2 regions of the Bradyrhizobium sp. WBAH42 genome follow, and region 2 is predicted to be linked to the other one. Evidence: riboswitches for the same ligand, from Rfam matches in the RefSeq annotation. Region 2 holds a riboswitch; the other holds the start of a gene.
The links. A riboswitch is a leader RNA that binds a small molecule or an ion and turns the genes downstream of it on or off. The one in region 2 is predicted to bind glycine.

Region 1: another riboswitch for glycine. It lies ahead of gcvT (glycine cleavage system aminomethyltransferase GcvT); the one in region 2 lies ahead of DCG74_RS37825 (D-amino acid dehydrogenase).

What each region holds. Positions count from the first base shown of each region.
Region 1 covers NZ_CP036533.1:6,277,398-6,283,391, forward strand. The annotation lists gene DCG74_RS29665 (cyclic nucleotide-gated ion channel) at 1-74, opposite strand, end outside; gene alaS (alanine--tRNA ligase) at 81-2,759, opposite strand; glycine riboswitch at 2,994-3,085, shown strand; gene gcvT (glycine cleavage system aminomethyltransferase GcvT) at 3,231-4,376, shown strand; gene gcvH (glycine cleavage system protein GcvH) at 4,387-4,755, shown strand; gene gcvP (aminomethyl-transferring glycine dehydrogenase) at 4,773-5,994, shown strand, end outside.
Region 2 covers NZ_CP036533.1:8,082,231-8,088,224, reverse strand. The annotation lists gene DCG74_RS37830 (AraC family transcriptional regulator) at 1-1, shown strand, start outside; gene DCG74_RS37825 (D-amino acid dehydrogenase) at 243-1,544, opposite strand; glycine riboswitch at 1,613-1,728, opposite strand; glycine riboswitch at 1,732-1,838, opposite strand; partial or broken gene DCG74_RS37820 (M20/M25/M40 family metallo-hydrolase) at 1,931-2,083, opposite strand; partial or broken gene DCG74_RS37815 (ParB/RepB/Spo0J family partition protein) at 2,274-4,239, opposite strand; one part of gene DCG74_RS37810 (IS3 family transposase) at 4,955-5,895, opposite strand; one part of gene DCG74_RS37810 (IS3 family transposase) at 5,895-5,994, opposite strand, start outside.

The DNA of each region.
Region 1 (5,994 bases), 1.8 Mb from region 2:
TGCTCCAGCAATTCGTAGAGGCGATCCCTCAAGTCCGGATCGGAAAGCCCACGTCCTCGCGGAACGAGGCGCATGGGCCTTTAAGCGCCTGCCATCGCTTTTTCGATCGCGCTCAAGGCTTCGGACGCCTTGGCGCCATCGGGGCCGCCGGCCTGGGCCATGTCGGGCCGGCCGCCGCCGCCCTTGCCGCCGAGCGCCTCGGAGGCGATGCGCACCAGATTGACGGCGTTGAAGCGCGCGGTGAGGTCCTGCGTGACGCCGACCACGATTCCGGCCTTGCCGTCCTCAGTGACGCCGACGATGGCGACGACGCCCGAGCCGATCTGCTTCTTGCCGTCGTCGGCAAGGCTCTTGAGATCCTTCATCTCGATGCCTTCCACCGCACGCGCCATCAGCTTGACGCCGCCGGCCTCGCGCACGCCCGACGCTGCGCCGTTGCCGGCGGAGGCACCGCCGCCCATCGCCAGCTTCTTGCGGGCATCGGAGAGCTCGCGCTCGAGCTTCTTGCGCTCCTCCATCAGAGCGGCGATGCGCGCCGGCACGTCGTCGAGCGAGGTGCGCAGCTCGTTCGCCGCGGTCTTTGCCAGGGCCATGGTGTCGTTGGCGTGTTTTCGCGCGTAGTTGCCCGTCAGTGCCTCGATACGGCGCACGCCGGAGGCGACCGCGCTTTCGCTCGTGACCGTGATCAGGCCGATATCGCCGGTGCGCTTCACATGGGTGCCGCCGCAGAGCTCGACCGACCAGCCGAGCGCGTTGGCGCCGCGCTCGCGCGCGGTCCTGCCCATCGAGACGACGCGGACCTCGTCGCCATATTTCTCGCCGAACAGCGCGCGCGCCCCGGCCTCGCGGGCCTCGTCGACGCCCATGACGCGCGTGGTGACCTCGTCGTTCTCCAGCACCACGTCGTTGGCGATGTCCTCGACCCGGGCGAGCTCCTCGGCCGTGATCGGCTTCGGATGCACGAAGTCGAAGCGCAGCCGATCCGGCGCGACCATCGAGCCGCGCTGGGCGATGTGATCGCCGAGCACCTGGCGCAGCGCCTCGTGGATGATGTGGGTCGCGGAGTGATGGGCGCGGATGGTCGAGCGCCTGGAATGATCGACCTCGAGCTGCAGCGCCGTGCCGAGCTTCAACTCGCCACTCTCGACCGTGCCGATATGGACGAAGAGATCGCCGAGCTTCTTCTGCGTATCGGTGACGCGGACCTTGATGCCGCCCTCGCCCGAGAGCACGCCGGTATCGCCGACCTGGCCGCCCGACTCCGCATAGAACGGCGTCTGGTTCAGCAGAAGCGCGCCGGTCTCGCCGGCCTTGAGGCTCGCAACCTCGGCGCCGTCCTTGACCAGCGCGGAGACCACGCCTTCGGCGCTCTCGGTCTCGTAGCCGAGGAATTCGGTGGCGCCGAGCTTCTCGCGCAGCGGGAACCAGATCGCTTCGGACGCGGCCTCACCCGAGCCTTTCCAGGACTCGCGCGCCTTGGCCTTCTGGCGCTCCATCGCGTCGGTGAACGCCGCCTGGTCAACGCCGATGCCGCGCGACTTCAGCGCGTCCTGCGTCAGATCGAGCGGGAAGCCGTAGGTGTCGTACAGCGTGAAGGCGACGTCGCCGTCGAACATGTCGCCTTTCTTCAAGGACGCGCTCTTCTCGTCGAGGATGGCCAAGCCGCGCGAAAGAGTCTTGCGGAAGCGGGTCTCTTCCAGCCGCAGCGTTTCCTCGATCAGCTTTTCCGCGCGCATCAATTCCGGATAGGCCTGGCCCATCTCGCGCACCAGCGCCCAGACCAGGCGATGCATCAGCGGCTCCTTGGCGCCGAGCAGCTGCGCATGGCGCATCGCGCGGCGCATGATGCGGCGCAACACATAGCCGCGGCCCTCGTTCGAGGGCAGCACGCCGTCGGAGACGAGGAAGGCCGAGGAGCGCAAATGGTCGGCGATGACGCGGAACGAGGCGGCATTCTGCGCGGTCGGGCCGCTGCCGAGCGCGGACGCGGTGGCCTCGATCAGGTTGCGGAACAGGTCGGTCTCGAACACGCTCTCGACGCCCTGGAGGATGCAGGCCATGCGCTCCAGGCCCATGCCGGTGTCGATCGAGGGACGCGGCAGACCGACGCGCTCCTCCTTCGTCACCTGCTCGTATTGCATGAACACGAGATTCCAGAATTCGAGGAAGCGATCGCCGTCCTCTTCCGGCGAGCCGGGAGGTCCGCCCCAGATGTGCTCGCCGCGGTCGATGAAGATCTCCGAGCACGGGCCGCACGGCCCGGTGTCGCCCATCGCCCAGAAATTGTCCGAGGTCGGAATGCGGATGATGCGGTCCTCGGAGAAGCCGGCGATCTTCTTCCACAGACCCGCCGCCTCGTCGTCGGTGTGATAGACGGTGACGAGCAGCTTGTCCTTCTTCAGCCCGAACTCCTTGGTGATCAGCTTCCAGGCGAGCTCGATCGCGCGCTCCTTGAAGTAATCGCCGAACGAGAAATTGCCGAGCATCTCGAAGAAGGTGAGATGGCGCGCGGTGTAGCCGACATTGTCGAGGTCGTTGTGCTTGCCGCCGGCGCGCACGCATTTCTGCGAGGTGGTGGCGCGCTGGTAGGGCCGCTTCTCGACGCCGGTGAAGACGTTCTTGAACTGCACCATGCCGGCATTGGTGAACATCAACGTCGGGTCGTTGCGCGGCACGAGTGGCGAGGACGGCACGATCTCGTGGCCGTTCTCGGCAAAGTAGTTCAGAAAGGTCGACCTGATCTCGTTGACGCCGCTCATGTTCATCCAATCGGGTATGCTTGGGCCCGCTTCTCGCCGTCCAAACCGGACCGTTCAGGCTGATATCTGCGGGCCAAAGCGCTTTTAGACAAGGCCAGCTTCGCTGTCCAGAAACTGTGCAGGGAGATCAGAGGGTTGCCGCAGGCGCTCAATCCCCTTGCAATCCCGTTGGATAGGACGTGCGGACGCGTTGACAGGCTTGGCTCCCCTGTGGTCTCTACCCATCTGTATCGTACGGCCACGTCGGGAGAGACCGGCTACTAGTTAGCCGGCGCCGAAGGAGCAACCGCCCCGGAAACTCTCAGGCAAAAGGACCGCGTGGCTTTGACAGCATCTGGAAAGAGGCGCCGACGGGTGTAGACCCGGACAGCGTCCGCCGACGGGATAATACTCTCAGGCACAGCGACAGATGGGGCTTCGACTGGTGTCCATCGGGGAATCCTCCCCGGGGAACCGCCGAGGGCCCTCAAGATGCTAGCTCACGACCAAGACTCCCTGAAACGCACCCCCCTCTACGACCTCCACGTGTCCCTGGGCGGCAAGATGGTGCCGTTCGCGGGCTACGACATGCCCGTGCAGTACCCCGCGGGCGTGCTGAAGGAGCACCTCCATACCCGCACCAAAGCGGGCCTTTTCGACGTCTCCCACATGGGCCAGCTCGCGCTTCGGCCGAAGTCCGGCAAGGTGGAAGACGCTGCCCGCGCGCTGGAGCGGCTAGTGCCGCAGGATATCGTGGCGATCGCCGCGGGGCGGCAGCGCTACGCCCAGTTCACCAACGAAGACGGCGGCATTCTCGACGATCTCATGGTCGCCAATTTCGGCGATCACCTGTTCCTGGTGGTCAACGCCGCCTGCAAGGCCGAGGACGAGGCACATCTGCGCGCCAACCTGTCCGACGACTGCGTGATCGAGCAGCTTGCCGACCGCGCGCTGATCGCGCTGCAGGGTCCGAAGGCCGAAGCGGCGCTGGCGAAACTCTGTGCAGAGGCGCCGGCCATGACATTCATGGACGCCGGGCCGCACGAGGTCGCCGGCATCAAGTGTTTCGTCTCGCGCTCCGGCTACACCGGCGAGGACGGCTTCGAGATCTCGGTTCCATCAGGCGATGCCGAACGCCTCGCAAAAATGCTGCTGGCAAATCCCGACGTGCTCGCGATTGGCCTCGGGGCCCGCGACAGCCTGCGGCTGGAAGCCGGGCTCTGCCTGTACGGCCACGACATCGACACCACGACCACGCCGGTCGAGGCCGCGCTGGAATGGTCGGTGCAAAAAAGCCGCCGCACCGGCGGAGCGCGCGCCGGCGGCTTTCCCGGCGCTGCGAAGATCCTCGCCCATTTCGATAACGGCGCATCCCGCCGCCGCGTCGGCCTGCTCGCCCTGGGCCGCGCGCCAGTGCGCGAGGGCGCGCTGCTGTTTGCCGACGCTGCGGGTGGCGAGCCGATCGGACAAGTCACGTCGGGCGGTTTCGGCCCGAGCCTGAGCGCGCCGGTCGCGATGGGCTACGTGCCTGTGAGCCTCGCTGCGCTCGGCACAAAGCTCTTCGCCGAGGTGCGCGGCCAGCGGCTGCCCTTGCAGATTGCTGCAATGCCCTTCGTCAAAAACACCTACAAACGCTGAGGACGAGACAATGACCACGACGCTGTACACTTCCGACCATGAATGGCTCGCCATCGACGGCGACACCGCCACGGTCGGCATCACCGATTACGCCCAGCAGCAGCTCGGCGACGTCGTGTTCGTCGAATTGCCCAAGGTCGGCCGCAGCTTGAAGAAAGCCGAAGCCGCCGCCGTCGTGGAGTCGGTGAAGGCCGCCTCCGACGTCTACGCCCCTGTTACGGGCGAAGTGCTCGAGACCAACGAGGCCCTCGCCGCCGAGCCGGCGCTGATCAATTCGGATGCGCAAGGCGCGGCCTGGTTCTTCAAGATCAAGATTGCCGACAAAAGCGAGCTCGGCGGCCTCATGGATGAAGCCGCCTACAAGGCGCATACGGCTTAAGGACGATGGAGCAAGCGATGACCGCGCACCGCAAGACCAACGGCGACACCGCCGCCAGTTTCGTTCGCCGCCATATCGGCCCATCCGCGCGCGACGTCACCGCAATGCTGGAGGCCGTCAGCGCCAAGAGCGTCGATGCACTGATGGCGGAGACGCTGCCGGCCTCGATCCGGCAGACCTCCCCGCTCGATCTCGGCAAGCCGCTGAGCGAGACCGAGGCGATCGCGCATATGGCCGAGCTCGCAAGCCAGAACCAGGTCTTCACCTCGCTGATCGGCCAGGGCTATTCCGGCACCATCCTGCCCGCGGTGATCCAGCGCAACATCCTGGAGAACCCGGCCTGGTACACGGCCTACACGCCCTACCAGCCCGAGATCAGCCAGGGCCGGCTGGAAGCGCTGTTCAACTTCCAAACCATGATCTGCGACCTCACCGGGCTCGACGTCGCCAACGCCTCGCTGCTCGATGAAGCCACCGCGGCGGCCGAAGCCATGGCGCTCGCCGAGCGCCACTCGCAGGTCAAGGCCAAGGCCTTCTTCGTCGACAAGGACGTGCATCCTCAGACGCTGGCGGTGATGCGCACCCGCGCCGAGCCGCTGGGGTGGTCTCTGGTCGTCGGCGACCCCCTCACCGATCTCGACAAATCAGACGTGCTCGGCGCGCTGCTGCAATATCCGGGCTCTTCGGGCGCGCTGCGCGACCTCAGGCCGGCGATCGCCGCGCTGAAGGCCAAGGGCGCGCTCGCCATCGTCGCCGCGGACCTCTTGGCGCTGACCTTGCTCGCCTCGCCCGGCGAGTTAGGTGCCGACATCGCCATCGGCTCGGCGCAGCGCTTTGGCGTGCCGATGGGCTACGGCGGACCGCACGCCGCCTATATGGCGGTGCGCGATGCGTTGAAGCGCTCGCTGCCCGGCCGCATCGTCGGCCTTTCCGTGGATTCACGCGGGGCGCCGGCCTATCGGCTCGCGCTGCAGACCCGCGAGCAGCACATCCGCCGCGAGAAGGCGACCTCCAACATCTGCACCGCGCAGGTGCTGCTCGCCGTGATCGCCTCGATGTATGCGGTCTATCACGGCCCCGAGGGCCTGGCGCAGATCGCGCGCAACGTGCATCGCCGCGCCGCCGTGCTCGCAACCGGCTTGCGCAAGCTCGGCTTTGCGCCTGACAGCGAGACCTTCTTCGACACGCTCAGCGTCGATGCCGGCGGCAAGCGCGAGGAGATCGTCGCGCGCGCGCTCG
Region 2 (5,994 bases):
AGTACGCATCAACATGCCAAACAGTGCAAACTGATCTTCAATCCCGTCTTTTAGCGGACTGCACTCATTGAGCACAGGCGGAGCGGGCTTACCTGCAACCGGCTCCGTTTGAGACAGCAATACTTGGAGCGGCGCGACACAACCATTTCTTGTCTGCGAAGCACTGGTACCCCGCGCACGTCGATCGCAACGGGCGAGATCAAGGGTCAGACCGATCATCTCGAGCCTTGGCGTGTTTGAGATCAGCAAGACGCCGAGATCGCCGTGCGCCCGGTGCCGGACGGGACCATTGAAGGCGCGTCGGGGTCGCGCCAGTCATCGACCGCTCCTGCCACCATCTGTGCGGTCGCGGCAGACAGGGTCCAGCCGAGATGACCATGGCCCGTATTGTAGAACACGCCGGGGATCCGGCCGGCACGCACCACCGGCATCATGTTCGGCATCATCGGACGCAAGCCCGCCCATGGCACGACCTTTGAGGTATCGATGCCGGGGAAATGCTGCCGCACCCAGTCGACCAGCGGCTGGATCCGGTCGGCGCGAATATCGCGGTTGAAGCCGTTGAACTCGGCGGTGCCCGCGACGCGGAAGCGGTCGGCGCCGAGCCGGCTGGTAACGATCTTCGCAGCTTCATCGAGCAGGCTGACGGTCGGTGCAGCGTCCCGGCCTTGCGGGGCATCGAGCTGCACGGTGATCGAATAGCCCTTTACCGGATAGACGTTGACGCGATCGTTGAGCATGCCGGCGAAGTGGCGGCTCGCCACGCCGGCGCAAATCACGATTCCATTCGCCTGTAACTCGTGCCGCCTCGCGATGTCAGCATCGGGCGAAGCGGCTTCTCTCCAGCCGATGCGGAAGCCGTCATCGCCGCGCGAGATCGCATCGACATCGGCTTCGTGGATGAAGGCCGCGCCGCGGCGGATGCAGGCGTCGGCGAGCCCGCGGGTGAACTTGTGGATATCGCCGGTCGCATCCGATGGCGTGAAGAAGCCGCCATAGCAGGCCGTCTGCAGCGCAGGCTCGAGGCTGCGGATTTCGTCCGTCGTCACCGGCCGGCGGTCGAGCCCGCCTTGTTGCAGCAGCGTGTTGACCCGCAGGCCCGTTTCGAAACCCGCCTTGTCGTGATAGACATGCAGGATGCCGCGGCGTTCGAGATCGAAGGCGATTTTCTCGCGCTCGGCGATCGAGAACAGATGCTTGCGCGCCTCGATGGCGAGCCGCGTGGTCTCGATGGTGTTGGCGCGATAGCGGCCGATGTTGCCGACGAATTCGCCGATCCAGGAATATTTGTGCCAGCTCGGCTTCGGATTCATCAGGAGCGGCGCGTCGCTTCGAAGCATCCAGCGCAACCCCTTGAGGATGGTCGCGGCGCTGTTCCAGACTTCCGCGTTGCTGGCGGAGAGCTGTCCGCCATTGGCGAACGAGGTTTCCATCGCGGCGTAGCGATGCCTGTCGAGTACAGTCACCCGGTAGCCACGTTCGAGCAGGGCATAGGCCGTCGTCACGCCGGTGATGCCGGCGCCAATGATCGCAATGTGAGGCATAATGGTCTTCAGGCTCCCGTGGGTTAGAGTCGCCGAACCGCCGGTGAAACCGGCTGCTTCAGCGCCCCATCTGTCACGGTACCTGAGAGCTTGATCCGCATCGGGCCTGGGCCCGCAAGCGAACTATCCCCTTCGGTGGACGTCACGGCCCTTGATCAGCGGCCATGTCCGTCTCTCTCCAGATCGTCCTGACGATACGGTCCTTTTGCCTGAGAGTTTCCGGGGCGGTTGCTCCGTCGGCGCCGAAGCCAACTGCACGAATGCAATTGCTTCGATCTCTCCCGCATCGTCGCCTTGGACGGCCGGACCGTAGGCGAAGCCTCAAAATTGGACAAGCCTAAAATTCGATCCGGCAATGCCATCGTGTTGTGCAGTGCAAATCGATGTCAGTCCAGCATCGCCAGCAGCGCAGCCATGAGGCGGCCGCGGTCGGCGAGGCAGTCGACCTCGATGTGTTCGTTGAGTGTATGCGCATCAGCGCCGCGAACGCCGGGGCCGCCGAGCGTAGGATTGCCCATCGCGCCGGTGAAGTTGCCGTCGTGCCGGCGTTTGGTTCCACGCCGGGCGTGAACTCGCTGGTCACCTTCATGGTCTCATTGACGACGCGGATTTCCTCTCTTGAAACGGTTGTTGCTTCGCCTAAAGCCGAAACGGCCGCGCGCCTGATCGGCGTGCGGCCGAAACTTTCTTGAACTGGCCGGGACCGCTCGCGCAGCCCCTCCTCTGGTGTCACTCCGCCGCCTCCGAATATGCTTCACCACCTTGCGGCCCATTTGGCGAAGCCGACCGAGTCTCTGGCTCGGCCGTTCTTAGCAGGGAGGGCAGCCAACCGGTCCCTGCCAGCAATTGTGCGGCGGCTTCCGCCATCTCGACCTTCTTCATATCCACCATACGTTCGGCCGCCTCGCCGCTCACGCCTTCGCAAACCGCCTCCAGAATGCGCGCTTTGGTGACGCGACCCAGATAGCTGCGCACCGTCGGCCGCCAGTATCCGGTCATGTCGAGAGACACAGCTTCCGCCAGCCGATCGGCCGTTGCCAATGCCTGCGGTCGCCGCTCCCACGGCAATCTGAGCGCGTTGACGGTCAATGCCGTGCAATGCGCAAACAAGGCCATGCGGCTATCGTGGTCGAGTTCCGCCACGAAGGTCCAAAGGCTGATGACGTCCCGGGGCATTTGCCTTGCCCAATTGGCATGGCGATCCGCCCAAGCCATGCCGGTCGGTGTATCCTCGATGCCGTCCGCGTGCCCAGCCAAATCTGTCTTGATCGGCTGGATGCCGACCACATGCGCATCCGCACCGAGATAGAAAATTTGGGCGGCGAGCGCATGCGTCACCGCCACGATGGCAGTTGCGGGTTGTTCGCTCAAATTGACGCAGTCCCAAGGTGCGATGTGCGGTGAGGTCCCGAACGAGAACGTCAGATAGCGGTCGGTCGTCGTCCTCTTTCTCGGCAACGACTTCTTCTCCATCATCGCCCTGCGACGTTGGGCCATCTGTCTCGCCGCCCTCGTTCGGCGTCTGCGCGTCGATCCCCTCCTCGGTGTCGGCCTGGGGCTTCTCGTCTGCCGGGCGGATGAACCCGCGCTCGATCCGAATGGTCCCGTCGTGATTGAGGATCACGAACGCGCCACCACGCGCGATGTCATCAGGATCGTAGGCCTGCCGCTTCGCTTCCAGCCGCTCGATTTCGGCCTCAAGTTCGCCGAACCGCGCATCCACGTCGTCAGCAAGTTCTTCGGCCCCCTGATGCTCTTCCGTCAACCGGTCGAATGCCGTCTGCACCGTTGTAAGAGCGGCCTGATCTTCCGCCGAAAGCTCAACCTGATGCGGGTAGGTCGGCCGCATGCCGTGCGCATGCGGGAAATCAAGCTGGACCTCCGTCCATTTCCAGCCCTCGGCTGCCCGCACGGCATCGGCCTCACGGCCGAGCTTTGCAGTCACCAGCAAATCGAGCAGCGCTACGTCTTCCAGATACCCGCCGCGATCTTCGGTGAAGAGGTCGCGAAGGATCGAGCCGCCTGCTTCCGTGTAGGCCTCCATCCCGACAAAGCGCGCGCGGCGATCGATTGCGGCGACGTGGGTTTCGGTGAGCATGCGGCGGATGGTGCTGGCGTCGCGGTTATAAGACAGCCGCTCGTAGACGCCTTCCTGCCGGGCATGATCGTCGGTGATGGCGAAGGCCATCAACTGTTCAAGGGTCAGATCGCCATCGCGATAGACCTGCATCAGTTTCGGGGAGACCGCGCCGATCCGCAGGCGTTGACGCACAACATGCGGCGTCACGCCGAAACGGGCGGCAATTTCCTCTGCGCCGAAGCCCCGCTCTTCCGCCAGCTTCTTGAAGGCTTCGAACTGATCGGCGGGATGCATGTTTTCGCGAGTGACGTTTTCGTCCAGGCTGATTTCGTGCGGATCGTTCGCGGTATCGACGATGCAGCGGATGGGTTCGGTCTTCTTAATCTCCTTCCGCTTCACTCGCAGAAGCTGGGCAAGCCGCCTGCCCTCGCCGATGGTCACGAAATAGAACCCCGTGGGCGCTCCTTCTCCGTTCAACTCGGGCTCAACCACCAGATTTTGCAAGATACCCTTGGCGGCGATGCTAGCCGCATAGGCCTCAATCGCTGCTTCACTGTGCGGCATCTTGCGCGCGTTCTTCGGCGACTTTTTGAGTTTGTTGAGTGGAGCGAAAATTTCCGTCCCGCTCTCAGGATGGTTTCAACGTGCTTGGCCGACATGATCAATCTCCCTTTTCGGCTTTCATGGGTGCAAGGCGCACTCCGCGCCTGCGCCCCTGCCCGTCGGCTAGACCGGGGGTAGCAAGTGCCAGGGCGAACCGAGCGGAGGGGGATCACCCGCACGAAGGGCCGCTCGCAAGAGCGGGTCTGCACGGGCGCATGCCAGGCGTTCAGGAGAGTGAGTGATCAGAAAATAGCGCGGAAGACCGGGGAGACCGCTCGGGGCGGCGCCGGTTTTGGCCGGCGCTTTACCCTGACGCGCGAGGGGCGGAGCCCCTTAGGCGGCTTGCCTCAAGGAGCGCTTTACCGCCTTCCAATCACGTTCAAGACACAGGACCACCTGCGAGAGCAGCCCACGAAGTAAGAACCAGAAATAGATTCGAAGCTAGGAATTGAGTAGGATGCGCAACATCTTCATTCTCCATCTCTTTGAGAGGCTAGAGCTAGCGTAGACGCCATGTAGGGTGGAGCGAAGACGGCATCATCCCACTGTGGAGGCTTCCACTTTTTGAGATGCTCAACCGAGCGGTAGTCAGCGGGAAGCACTAACCGAACGAACGTGGCGGCGCGATCGGGCGCTTTGAGCCAGCGCGAACGCCTGGGCGAGGTTACCTGCGATACGTTCATCAAGTGTCGTGGAAACGGCAGCCAATTGACCTTGCCCCCAGATTTTATCCAGTTCTGAGTTCGCTCAAGCCATTGGATTTGCCCAGTTGGGCGGTGGTAGCGACGGGAGCTGGCGCGGAGCCATCGGCATAGCGCAGCGCCAGATCCCGGCGCGGGTGGCAGGTGAAGGCGAACTCGGAGGGTGTCTTCCATCCGAGCTGTGAGTGCGGTCGTGTGTAGTTATAATCGGCGCGCCAGAATCCGAGCGCGACGCGGGTCTGAGCCAGCGACGTGAACAGCGTCTCGTTCAGCAATTCATCCCGGAGCCGACCGTTGAAGCTTTCGATGAAGCCATGCTGCATGGGCTTGCCCGGAGCGATATAATGCCAGGCGACGCGGCTCCGATCGGCCCAGGTCAGGATGGCGTTGCTGGTAAGTTCGGTGCCGTTGTCGCTGACCACCATCTTTGGCTTGCCGCGCTCCATGACCAGCCGATCCAACTCCCGCGCCACCCGGGCCCCGGAGAGCGAGGTATCGGCCACCAGCGCCAAGCACTCGCGGGTACAGTCATCGACCACGGTCAAGATGCGGAAGCGGCGGCCATCCGTGAGCTGATCGGAGACGAAGTCCAGTGACCAGCGGTCGTTCGGTGCCATCGGCACCGTCATCGGCGCCCGGGTCCCGATCGCCCGCTTGCGGCCGCCACGGCGGCGCACCACCAACTTCTCTTCCCGGTACAGCCGGAATACCTTCTTGTGGTTGATCGCAAAGCCCTCCCGCCTGAGCAGAACATGCAGGCGCCGATAGCCGAAGCGGCGGCGCTCCTGGGCGATCGCCTTCATGCGCTGGCGAACGCCGGCATCATCCTCTCGGGTCGTCCGATATCTCATGGTCATGCGGCAGCAGCCGATGGCTTTACACGCCCGCCGTTCGCTCATCCCGTGGGCATCCACGAGATGCGCGACAGCCTTCCGCTTGGCCGCGGGCGTCACCACTTCTTTCCCAAAAGGTCCTTCAACGCCGCATTGTCCAGCATGGCGTCAGCCAGGAGCCGCTTCAGCTTCGTGTTCTCGTCCTCCAGCGTCCTCAGCCGCTTGGCCTCGGA